DNA from 4 places in the Rahnella sp. AN3-3W3 genome. Region 1 is predicted to be linked to each of the others. Evidence: predicted binding sites of a transcription regulator. Region 1 holds the regulator's gene; each other region holds the start of a gene.

Region 1 (3,155 bases):
AAGAAAACGGGCGTTTCGTACATCCACTCTCTTGGAGCGAAATACGACTTCAAAAATGACTTCGTGCTGGAAGGCGCTTTTGGTCAGGCTAAAAGTTACGTCGATCAGTATTTTGCCAAAGCGTCTTACAAAATCGATCTGATGGGCAATCCGCTGACCACCAGCTACCAGTTCTACGGTGCGGAAGATCGCATCAGCAATAAGAACGATCCGAACAGCTTGTATGACGGGATGGCCTGGTTGCAGGCGCTGACTTTCGGTTACACCACCGGTCAGTTTAACTGGCGGCTGGAAGGTACGATGGTCAAAGCGGAAGGTAATCAGGGCTACTTCCTGCAACGTATGACCCCGACGTATTCCTCCTCCAACGGTCGTCTTGACGTGTGGTGGGATAACCGTTCGGACTTCAACGCCAACGGCGAGAAAGCGGTGTACGCCGGCGTACTTTACGATCTGGCGAAATGGGATCTGCCGGGCTTTGCCGTCGGGGGTTCTTACGTTTACGCGTGGGACGCCAAACCGAGTACCAACGCCGCTTATGACCAGAGCCAGCGTCTGAAAGAGAGCGCCTGGAGCCTGGATGCGCTTTACACCATTCAGGAAGGCCGCGCGAAGGGGACACTGTTCAAACTGCATTACACCCAGTACGACAACCACTCGGATATTCCGAGCTGGGGCGGGGGTTACGGCAACATATTCCAGGATGAAAAAGACGTGAAATTCATCGTTATTGCTCCATTCACTATTTTCTGAGGTCGTTATGTCGATGAATAAATTACTGATGATGGCAGTATCTGTTGTTCTGTTGGCAGGCTGTGCGCCAACGGCCGATCAGGCTCAGATTTCGCAAACGCGTGAAGACTACCGCGCGTGTATTAATTCTTCAGAAGGTAATCCGGACAAACTGGCGTCCTGTCAGGTGTTGCTGAACAAGCTGAAACAGGAAAAAGAACACCAGAAATTTGCGGAACAGGAAACAGTACGCGTGCTGGATTACCAGCGCTGTCTGACGGCGCGCAAAACCGGTGATGGTCAGGCATATGCGGCGGATTGCGGTAAAATCTGGCAGGAAATCACATCCAATAACGCGCCTGCAATGGCGAACTAATAGCAGATTTTTGTAAAAGCCTTAGCTGGCAAAATCATCATTATCAAAAGCGAAACCCCGGCTTGCCGGGGTTTTTTACGTCGGTAAGCGGCGTCTGTGTTCGGGGTGAAACGCAGACATAAAAAAACCGCTTTCCAGCGGTTAGTTTATTTAGAGTATTTGCGACAATCGAAGCTGTGCAAATTAATGCGCAGGTTTGTCATTGTGCAAAGATTCGTCTTCACGGCAGTCGCCTGCTTCACAGTGACCGTACAGGTACAGACTGTGGTTGGTCAGTTTAATGCCATGTTTTTTAGCAATCTCACGCTGACGACCTTCAATATATTCGTCACGGAATTCAATCACACGACCGCAATCCAGGCAGATCAGGTGATCGTGGTGATGTTGCTGAGTCAGTTCGAATACGGACTTGCCGCCTTCGAAGTTATGACGGGTGACGATACCAGCATCATCAAACTGGTTCAGAACACGGTAAACCGTGGCCAGACCAATTTCTTCGCCCATATCAATCAGTTGCTTGTACAGATCTTCCGCACTAACGTGATGACCTTCCGGCGCTTGCAGCACTTCCAGGATTTTGAGGCGCGGAAGCGTGACTTTTAAGCCGGCTTTCTTCAGTGCGGTGTTGTTGTCAGTCATGCGGATTCAGTCCTGTTACTATGTGCTAATCAAGTTGAGGCATGCAGCCTGTGGCATCGGCGGCACAAAATTGTTCGTTTACTGTTCTTCGTTTAAGGGAAGTGTGCCCATTCTCGTAAACGACAGCCTGTTAATAAAGATCACAAATTGCCTGTCACATTAATAATGCAACGACTTGATCGATAGAAAAAACAGATGAACTCAGTGTACCTTGATACGACCGAAAGTTACAATTTTGTAGCGGTTAAATTGTTAATTTCAGTAATAGTTTGGCCCTTCAATTGTAGAATAAATCCTCAGGGCCAACAGGGTTTTAGCCGATAATTTCTGAAAGGCTGAGTTCTTCTGTGATCTGTTTCACCCACGCATCAACACGTTCAGCGGTCAGTTCCGGCTGACGGTCTTCGTCAATTGCCAGTCCGATGAAGTGCTTATCATCTGCCAGGCCTTTGGATGCTTCAAAGTGGTAACCTTCAGTTGGCCAGTGTCCGACAATCACTGCGCCGCGTGGCTCAATGATATCGCGCACGGTACCCAGTGCATCGCAGAAATACTCGGCATAGTCTTCCTGATCGCCGCAGCCAAACAGGGCAACCAGCTTACCTTCGAAATCTATCTCTTCGAGCGACGGGAAAAAGTCATCCCAGTCACACTGCGCTTCACCGTAATACCAGGTTGGAATTCCGATCAGCAAAATATCGAATTTTTCCAGATCCTCTTTGCTGCTCTTCGCAATGTCATGCACCTCAGCCACATCTTTACCCAATTGTTTCTGGATCATTTTAGCGATGTTTTCGGTGTTACCTGTATCGGATCCAAAGAAGATACCTACAACGGCCATAAGATTATCTAACCTCTTGTTCTAAATGAAGTGCCCTGCATTGCAGGCAATAATAGCGAAGATGATACCAAACTCGCGAGGCGGAGAATATGCTTCTGCTCGCCTTCTTAACTGGGGAATAAGTTTATCGGGCAATATTTTAAAGTGTTATCGCCATCGTGTGCTTATCAACCACAGGGTTCCTGAGGTCATAAGCAAAGTGAAGAAATAAACCGGCTCCTTCCTTAAGTTTATGCATGTCCCGCCGATAGATGATGCGAGAGCAATCTCAACATAATAAAGAAATCGATGCCCGGAGAGGTGTTCAAACATGTCCGGGGGCGTAGGCCTGCTGGTTACCTGTTTTGATTCTCCGCATCCCCGTCAATCCTCAGACCAGAAACAGTCCTGTTTCGAGAGAGGCATATCGTGCAGTTTTTAAAAAATATTACCATCAGGGCCGCTTTATTAACCATTCTTGGCATCTTCTGCGTGATGTGGGCCGGTGTTTCCCTTTATACCGTCACATCACTTGGCACATTAACGCAAAATACCAGGAACAGTACCGAACTGGTCAACAACATGACG
Region 2 (3,155 bases), on a different contig from region 1:
GCTGGATTGCGATTGGTCTGACGATCGGTGCGTATCTGAACTGGAAACTGGTGGCGGGGCGCTTACGTGTGCATACCGAAGCCAACAACAACGCACTGACGCTGCCGGATTACTTCACCCATCGTTTTGAAGATTCCAGCAAGCTGCTGCGTATTATCTCGGCAATCGTGATTTTGGTGTTCTTCACCATTTATTGCGCTTCCGGCATCGTGGCCGGTGCGCGTCTGTTTGAAAGCACCTTTGGCATGACGTATCAGACGGCGCTGTGGGCCGGTGCGGCAGCGACCATCATTTATACCTTTATCGGCGGTTTTCTGGCGGTCAGCTGGACAGATACCGTGCAGGCCAGCCTGATGATTTTCGCGCTGATCCTCACGCCGGTGATCGTTATCCTCGCCGTGGGCGGCATTGATACCTCGATGATGGTGATCAAGGCCAAAAACCCTGAGTACACCGATATGTTTAAGGGCATGAATCTGGTGGCGATTTTGTCACTGCTGGGCTGGGGACTGGGCTATTTTGGTCAGCCGCACATTCTGGCGCGTTTCATGGCCGCCGATTCTCATCACACTATCCGCAGCGCACGTCGCATCAGTATGACCTGGATGATTCTGTGTCTGGCCGGCACCATCGCAGTGGGCTTCTTCGGGATTGCATACTTCAGCAATAATCCGGGTGAAGCGGGCAACGTGACCCAAAACGGTGAGCGCGTGTTCATCGAACTGGCGAAAATCCTGTTCAACCCGTGGATCGCCGGTATTTTGCTGTCAGCCATTCTGGCGGCGGTGATGAGTACCCTGAGCTGCCAGCTGCTGGTATGTTCGAGTGCGATCACCGAAGACTTGTACAAAGCGTTCCTGCGTAAAGGCGCGAGTCAGCGTGAACTGGTCTGGATTGGTCGTCTGATGGTGCTGGTCGTTGCGCTGGTGGCGATTGCGCTGGCTGCCAATCCTGAAAACCGGGTGCTGGGTCTGGTGAGTTACGCGTGGGCCGGTTTCGGTGCGGCGTTTGGTCCGGTTATCCTGATTTCGGTGATGTGGAAACGCATGACGCGTAACGGCGCACTCGCGGGCATGATCGTCGGTGCGGCCACGGTTATCTTGTGGAAACAATACGGCTGGGCTGAACTGTATGAAATCATTCCGGGCTTTATCTTCGCCTCGCTGGCTATCTGGATTGTCAGCCTGATGGGACGTAAACCTTCTGCTGCGGTGGAAGAGCGTTTCACGACGGCGGAAGCAGAATACAACACCATTTAACACGCGGCCTTTATAGCCGTAACACATTTTGCCGTAACGATTTTTTAGCCGTTACAACAATGCCGAACGGGGTCGTCTGACCCCGTTTATCTGACTCTCCCGCCACACTTTTCATCACGCTTCACATCACGTGTTTCACCAGACGTTTCATTAAAGAAAGTCCCGCACTGTCATTTCATGCGCATTTCCACGGACGCCTGCAAAAAAGGGTCGGTTGCCTCTTGTATTTCTTTTGGCAAGAATGATAATCACTATCGTTTCTTTTTACTTTTCTTTACAGAGCCCTTACAGTTTTTGCCGATTCACGGGGTCAGGAGTTATCGCTATGTTCGTTCCGTTTCTCATTATGTTTCGCGAAGGGCTGGAAGCGGCGCTGATTGTCAGCCTGATCGCCAGCTATTTAAAACGGACGCAACGCGGGCAGTGGCTCGGTGTGGTCTGGATTGGCGTGTTCGTTGCTGCGGCGTTATGTCTGGCGCTGGGTCTGTTCATCAACGCCACCACCGGTGAATTTCCGCAAAAGCAGCAGGAATTATTTGAAGGCATCGTCGCCGTGGTCGCGGTATGCATTCTGACTTATATGGTGTTCTGGATGCGCAAAGTGTCGCGTTCCATCAAGGTGCATCTGGAAGGCGCGATTGATAACGCGCTCAGTTCCGGGCGCGGGCAGGGCTGGGCGCTGGTGGCGATGGTGTTCTTTGCTGTCGCGCGTGAAGGCCTGGAATCGGTGTTTTTCCTGCTGGCGGCTTTCCAGCAAGACGTAGGAATCGCAGCGCCGATTGGCGCCATGCTGGGGCTGGGCGCGGCCATCGTGCTGGGTTTCCTCATCTACTACGGCGGTGTGAAACTGCATCTGGCTAAATTTTTCAAGTGGACCAGCCTGTTTATCCTCTTCGTTGCGGCCGGTCTGGCGGCGGGTGCGATCCGCGCGTTCCACGAAGCGGGGTTGTGGAACGGTTTGCAGGACATTGCTTTTGATTTAAGCAATACGCTCTCCACGCATTCCCTGTTCGGCACCTTGCTGGAAGGGATGTTTGGTTATCAGGAAGCGCCAAGTGTGAGCGAAGTGCTGGTCTATTTCCTGTACCTGATCCCGGCGCTGTTCTTCTTTTTTATGCCTCAGGGAAAATCCTCTGTGGCCGCCGCGGCCTCTGCCGGGCAAAAAACACCACGTTGATTTCATCGATTTTTCATCACCTTGCCTTTGCCATGGAGTTGTACATGCCACATTTTCGCCGTAAAGCTTTACAGATTGCACTGCTGTCTCTGCCGGCTTTTGCGCTGAGCGCAAACGTACTGGCAGCCGACGTTCGTCAGGTCAAAATTACTGTGAATGATAAACAGTGTGAACCGATGGCGCTCAGCGTCCCGGCCGGTAAAACACAGTTTGTTATCCACAACGACAGCCAGAAGAACCTGGAATGGGAAATTCTGAAAGGCGTGATGGTGGTGGAAGAGCGTGAAAACGTCGCGCCGGGCTTCACTCAGAAAATGACTGCCAATCTGGAGCCGGGCGAATATGACATGACCTGCGGCTTGCTGAGCAATCCGAAGGGCAAACTGACCGTGACCGCAGAAGGCGCGGCGGCTTCCGCTAAACCGGACGCGATGGCGCTGGTCGGGCCGATTGCAGAATATAAAGTGTATGTGACTCAGCAGGTTGGCGAACTGGTTTCCCACACCAAAGCGTTCACCGATGCCATTAAGAAAGGCGACCTGGCGAAAGCGCAGTCCCTGTATGCATCCACCCGCGTTTACTATGAGCGCATCGAGCCTATCGCGGAATTGTTCTCAGATCTGGACGGCAGCATTGATGCCCGTGAAGACGATTTCGAGAAAAAAGCGGAAGATCCAAACTTCACCGGTTTCCACCGTCTGGAGAAAATCCTCTTCGCA
Region 3 (3,155 bases), on a different contig from region 1:
GGTCTTCCGGTTTCAGTTTGTCCCATTTCACTTTCGAATACAGGAACAGCTCCGGAATGATGAAGTGACGGCTGTAGGTGTAGTTTTTTACCACCGGCAGATAGTTGTGGGCGACAAACGTCGGCGGGTTGTTTTCGGTGCCGTCGATAACTCCGGTCTGCATGCCGCTGAACACTTCACTGACGCCCATTGCCACCGGGTTTGCGCCCATGGCTTTCAGCGTCGCCAGCGCAATCGGGCTGCCTTGTACGCGGATTTTCATGCCGTGCAAATCTTCCGGTTTCACCACCGGCTCTTTGGTGATCAGGTTGCGCGTGCCGCCGTCCATCCAGCCGAGGAACACCAGACGGGAGTTCGGGTTGTTGGTGATTTTGTCGCCGATTTCTTTGCCAATCTGACCGTCGAGCACTTTGTGCATGTGGTCTTCATCGCGGAATATATAGGGCAGGGTGAAGACGTTTATCTCCGGTAAAATCGAGGCAACCGGTGTCATCGATACGCGGATAATATCCAGCGCGCCAAGCTGTGCCTGTTCAATTTCCTGCTTTTCATCCCCCAGAACACCGCCCGGGAACGTTTTGATTTCGAGGCGTCCGTCCGTTTGCTTTTGCAGCTTTTCGCCCATGTGCTGAACGGCGACGACGTTCGGATAGCCTTGCGGATGCACATCGGCGGCCTTCAGCGTTTGTGCGGATACACCCGCGGTAAATAAGAGGGTCGCGGAACTCAGGCAAAGGCTGAGAAGTGCTTTTTGCATTTTCATCAGTTTGTCTCCAGGGTACTCAGTAAGGGAAAGGTAAATGAGAGCAAGTGTTGATCAGAGCCAACGGAAGGTCCGGCCTGTTCATTATGAAAAATGTGTAAATAAGCTTTTAAATTATAGGGATACAAGCATTGCCGGTATGCGGTCTTCGCCTGAGTAAGCACCTTATCCTATTTTTTGCTGTGCGGTATTTGAGCATTATCACAAACTCGCAACAAATGTAAAAAGGTGTTACTTAATATTTAAAACGTTGTTTTGACTTAGGTAGTGAAGCTCAGATGATTGATTTACCGCGTGATTTTTATGGAAAGTGTGACGCAGGTTAAATTGTTCATCCCTTGTGCAAACACGAAAAACCTTGTCGTCTGTCAATGACACGCCAGCCTGCAGGCGCGACAATGTAAATAATAATGAGAACGACTATCAATTAGGCCTTTTTCTTTGATATCATTCGGCGTTATTCATTCTTTCTACACACTGATTCTGGCTGGAGGCGACGCGTGAAAACGGCTCGCAATAAGATGAAAGAGGCGACCTCATTACTGATGTCGTTGATGTTGGTTGCTGGCTTAAGCGGCAACGCGATGGCTGCACCTGCGACGCCGGCTGGACAAGCCGTCAATTCTGCAGCATCTCAACCGGCAGCGGCGGATGCCCCTGCACCGGCGAACAGTGATGCAACGCCAGCACCTGTGATGCAACCGACTCCGTCCGAAGCGACGCCTGTCATTCCTACCGATTTGTCTGTTATGGGCATGTATCACCACGCCGATGCGGTGGTGAAAACCGTCATGATTGGCCTGCTGCTGGCCTCTGTCGTCACCTGGGCGTTGCTGTTCAGCAAAGGTGCTGAAGTGTTCACTGGCAAACGCCGTATGCGCCGCGAGTTTGATGCGCTGTCTTCTGTCCGTACGCTGGACGAAGCCGCTGAGCAAGCCGAAAGCTTCGCCGCCAGCAGCATCAGCGCGCAGATGATCCGTGACGCACAGAATGAACTCGAGCTGTCAGCAGGTTCCACCGACAACAACGGCATCAAAGAACGTACCGGTTTCCGCCTTGAGCGCCGCGTCAGCGCAGCCGGCCGTTACATGGGCCGTGGCAACGGTATTCTGGCGACTATCGGGGCAATCTCTCCGTTCGTCGGCCTGTTCGGTACTGTGTGGGGCATCATGAACAGCTTCATCGGCATCGCGCAAACGCAGACCACTAACCTGGCTGTCGTGGCACCGGGCATCGCAGAAGCCTTGCTGGCGACCGCTGTCGGTCTGGTTGCCGCGATCCCTGCCGTGGTTATCTACAACATTTTCGCCCGTACCATTACCTCTTACCGTCATCAGGTTGGCGATGTAGCGGCGCAGATTATTCTGTTGCAGGGTCGTGATTTGGATCTGGCTGCCAGCAAAGGCGATGCGCCACGCGGTCAGACAGGTCAGTTACGCGTAGGGTAAGAACAGATTATGGCTATTCGGTTAAACGACGATATCGACGAAAGCGGTGAAATGCATGACATCAACGTCACGCCTTTCATCGACGTCATGCTGGTATTGCTGATCATCTTCATGGTTGCCGCACCGCTGGCGACCGTAGATGTGCGGGTTGATTTACCCGCCTCTACGGCGAAACAGCAGCCGCGTCCTGAGAAACCGATCTTCCTGTCGGTGAAAGCAGACAAACAGCTGTTCCTGGGCGACACGCCGGTCAACAGCGATAATCTGACCTCGATGCTGGATCAACGTACTCAGGGCAATAAGCAGAGCACGATTTTCTTCCGTGCGGATAAGACAGTGGATTACGAAACGCTGATGAAAGTGATGGATAACCTGCGTAAAGCCGGTTACCTGAAAGTCGGACTGGTTGGCGCTGAACAAACCGGTGCCGCTGCGGCGCAGTAAGTTTTCCTCCCGATCAGACGCACAAAAAAGGCCAGCGATGCTGGCCTTTCGTTTATCTGTAAAACCGAAATTCAGGTCACCGGCGCCGGGTTAAACACCGCCAGCGCATTATGGATGCCCCAGGTGTCTGACCAGGTTTTCTTGCGCCCGCTGGCGATATCGAGAATGAAGTGGAACAACTCCCAGCCCACATCTTCGATAGTCGCGTCGCCGGTCGCAATCGTACCGGCGTTGATGTCCATCAGATCGTGCCAGCGGTTAGCCAGCGTGGTGCGGGTCGCCATTTTAATCACCGGCACCGCCAGCAGGCCGTAAGGCGTACCGCGTCCGGTGGTAAAGACCTGCACGGTAATCCCGGATGCCAGTTGCTGTGTTCCGCAGACAAAATCACTGGCAGGCGTGGCAGCGTAGATCAGGCCTTTTTTGGTCGGACGCTGACCCGGAGACAATACTTCTGAAATTGCGCTGGTGCCGGATTTTGCAATCGAGCCGAGCGCTTT
Region 4 (3,155 bases), on a different contig from region 1:
GCCACAACGTGGCTTTTATACGTCGCCAGCGCGCTCATCAGCGGGGCGAGAGTGGCCTGCTGATTCGGTAACAGCAGCGCATTCAGCTTTTTGGCATTTGCTTGTGTGTCATCAATCGACTGCAACAGCTTGGCTTCGGATTCTTTGTTAATGCTCAGCAACAGGCCGCGCACGTTATAACGCACGCTGATCAGTTTCTGAATCACCTCAGCCAGAGAAAGACGGATGGAAGGATCGGCATCTTCCACGCGCAACTGATCCTGTAAACGCGTCACCACGGCTTCAGTTTCGGAGAGGTTCCAGCTCGCGCGAACGGCATCCTTCTTATCGACGGCCAGCTTAAAGGCGTCCTGAGCCTGCTGATATTCGTGGATTTTAACCGGCACCTGATTGAGTTCGGCCAGACTCGCTGCATCCCACTCCAGTTTGTCTTTCGACTGGGCAATCAGCTGCGAAAGTGCGCTGATTTTGTCCTGGTTTTGTTTGAGATAAGCGGGGTCATAATTGAGCTGATACAGCGTGCGGCTGAGACGGGCTTCGTTTAACAGCGCATTCATCTGATTGCTGAAATCGACTTTTTCAGCGCGCTGGCTGATGTCGTTAAATTTGATCATCCCTGCCACGGTGATGGCCGCGGTGATCAGAAGTACCAGCCCGAAGCCCAGACCCAGTTTGGTGCCGACCTTGAGATTATTCATCCACTGCGAAAGACCTGTTCCGTTGCTCATGTTCATTCTCCGTCGAACATCCCTTTAAAATTAATAAGTGATTTTGTGACGCCTTTGTGAACAACCTATCGGTGGACTTAAGAGAAACTTTATAGGGAGCGGCGCGTATTTTTGATTAATGCGAGCGGGATCGGATAAGGGCAGAGGGGAAATGAATAATTGGCAATAAAACAGTGATCAGGCTTAGGTCTTTACTCAATAAAGAGTACATAAAACGGACATAAAAAAGGCGGGTCAGTGACCCGCCATTGGCGAAAACATCGTGCCCGTTATGGGCGGTAAAGCGAAATTACTTCGCTTCAGCCAGACGTTTTGCTGCTTCGTCCCAGTTTACAACATCCCAGAAGGCTTTGATGTAATCAGGGCGTTTGTTCTGATATTTCAGGTAGTAAGCGTGTTCCCAAACGTCCAGACCCAGCAGCGGGTAACCGGATGCGCCTGAAACAGCTTCGCCCATCAGCGGGCTGTCCTGGTTAGCGGTAGAAACAACGGCCAGTTTGCCGTCTTTCAGAACCAGCCATGCCCAGCCTGAACCGAAACGAGTGGTTGCTGCTTTCTCGAAAGTTTCTTTGAAAGCTTCAACGCTGCCGAAATCGCGTTCGATAGCAGATTTCAGTTCGCCCTGCAGGGTGGTACCGGTTTTCAGACCTTTCCAGAACAGGCTGTGGTTAGCGTGGCCACCTGCGTTGTTACGCAGTGCAACTTTCTTGTCCGCAGGCACTTTGTCCAGGTTTGCGATCAGCTCTTCAACAGGAAGTTTTGCCAGTTCTGGCAGGCTTTCCAGTGCAGCGTTCGCGTTGTTCACGTAAGCCTGGTGGTGTTTAGAGTGATGGATTTCCATCGTTTCTTTGTCGAAATGCGGTTCGAGTGCGTCGTATGCGTAAGGCAGTGATGGCAGTGAATAACTCATATTCATCGTCTCCATAGTGTAGGGCGGCACCGTCATTGTGAGCACCGCGTAATCAGTCGGATCATTATAGTTAATTAAATGATATTGAAAATGATTATCTATGCTCCACCCTTTGTACGGGTACTCGTAAGCGCCTGTTATACGGGGCTTAGAACCAGATAACCGCAAACAATCCAAAATTGTCTAAAGGCACGTGAAGCTTAGAGGGTCAGCGTAACCGCTGCGGATGCGTATACACCGTTGCCCGTCCCGGTTTGCTGAAACCGACCAGCGTCAGGTTACATTTTTCGGCGACGTCTACCGCCAGCGTGGTGGCGGCGGAGACGGCAAACAGAATTTCGACACCGCACATCGCGGCTTTCTGCACCATTTCATAGCTGGCGCGGCTCGACACCAGCGCGGCACCGGATTGCCATTCACTTTGTTTTTCACGCAGGCCAAGCATTTTATCCAGCGCCACGTGACGTCCCACGTCCTCGCAGCCACCCAGTAAGTCGCCCTGCGAGGTTATCCACGCGGCGGCATGCGTACAGCCGGTCAGCTGACCGATTTCCTGCACGGATTTCAGCTGATTCAGCGCGTTATCCAGATTCGCCAGCTCAAACGTTTGGGTAAACGGCAGCGGGGCGAGCGGGCGGAACAAATCGCCTAACTGTTCGATGCCGCACACGCCGCAGCCGGTTCGGCCCGCCATGGCACGACGACGCTCTTTCAGCCCGGCAAAACGGCGGCTCGATAATTCGATGTTAACTTCAATACCGTTACAGTTTGGTGTTACGTCCAGCCCGAAAATATCTGTAGCCGATTCGATAATTCCTTCCGACAGCGAAAACCCCAGCGCAAAGGCTTCGAGATCTTTCGGCGACGCCATCATTACCACATGTGAAATCCCGTTATAGACCAACGCAACGGGCACTTCTTCTGCAATCCAGTCGTCTTCCAGTTCGCCAGGATGTGTGCGCTGCATCACCGGTTTTTGACTGGCTCCGATGATCTGAGTCACTTTTTTTATCATCTTTTTCGCTCAGTTCTTTTACTTGATGGACATCCATTGGCAATAACCTTATAAACATTCCGGCTACATAAGCCGTACAAACTGTCAGGACTTTAGGTCTTAATTTTACCGCTTCCGCATCTGCAACGGAAAGCGGCAATTTGAAAGCAATGTGTTAACAAATGATGGGAAGGAGTCTTTCATGCAAGTCAGCAGAAGACAATTATTCAAAATATGTGCGGGCGGTATGGCCGGCACTACCGCAGCATTATTGGGGTTTGCCCCGACAATCGCGCTGGCGGAAACCCGCCAATATAAACTGCTTCGCTCGCGTGAAACCCGCAACAACTGCACGTACTGCTCAGTCGGTTGCGGCATGTTGATTTACAGCCAGGGCGACGGCGCGAAAAACGTTACTGAAAATATCTTCCACGTAGAGGGTGACGCCGATCATCCGGTCAGTCGTGGCTCGTTGTGCCCGAAAGGCGCAGGCGTACTGGATTACATCCACAGCGAAGGCCGT

What was found. Region 1 encodes Fur, which represses iron uptake genes when iron is present. Its sites were predicted from a motif close to ATAATAATGAGAACNACTATCAA; they were not measured.
Region 2: a site for Fur is predicted at 1,495-1,517, ahead of efeU (iron uptake transporter permease EfeU). Genes of this name have one in related genera too.
Region 3: a site for Fur is predicted at 1,168-1,190, ahead of exbB (tol-pal system-associated acyl-CoA thioesterase). Genes of this name have one in related genera too.
Region 4: a site for Fur is predicted at 1,717-1,739, ahead of sodA (superoxide dismutase [Mn]). Genes of this name have one in related genera too.

The regions. Positions count from the first base shown of each region.
Region 1 is NZ_JYDG01000013.1:241,387-244,541, forward strand. It holds gene UC15_RS06445 (OprD family outer membrane porin) at 1-753, shown strand, start outside; gene chiQ (ChiQ/YbfN family lipoprotein) at 767-1,108, shown strand; gene fur (ferric iron uptake transcriptional regulator) at 1,292-1,747, opposite strand; gene fldA (flavodoxin FldA) at 2,061-2,588, opposite strand; gene UC15_RS06465 (methyl-accepting chemotaxis protein) at 2,997-3,155, shown strand, end outside.
Region 2 is NZ_JYDG01000019.1:26,768-29,922, forward strand. It holds gene putP (sodium/proline symporter PutP) at 1-1,259, shown strand, start outside; gene efeU (iron uptake transporter permease EfeU) at 1,585-2,436, shown strand; gene efeO (iron uptake system protein EfeO) at 2,481-3,155, shown strand, end outside.
Region 3 is NZ_JYDG01000014.1:95,895-99,049, reverse strand. It holds gene UC15_RS06915 (TRAP transporter substrate-binding protein) at 1-763, opposite strand, end outside; gene exbB (tol-pal system-associated acyl-CoA thioesterase) at 1,285-2,211, shown strand; gene exbD (TonB system transport protein ExbD) at 2,221-2,655, shown strand; gene garD (galactarate dehydratase) at 2,727-3,155, opposite strand, start outside.
Region 4 is NZ_JYDG01000118.1:27,789-30,943, reverse strand. It holds gene UC15_RS24125 (methyl-accepting chemotaxis protein) at 1-728, opposite strand, end outside; gene sodA (superoxide dismutase [Mn]) at 1,018-1,638, opposite strand; gene fdhD (formate dehydrogenase accessory sulfurtransferase FdhD) at 1,847-2,605, opposite strand; gene fdnG (formate dehydrogenase-N subunit alpha) at 2,835-3,155, shown strand, end outside.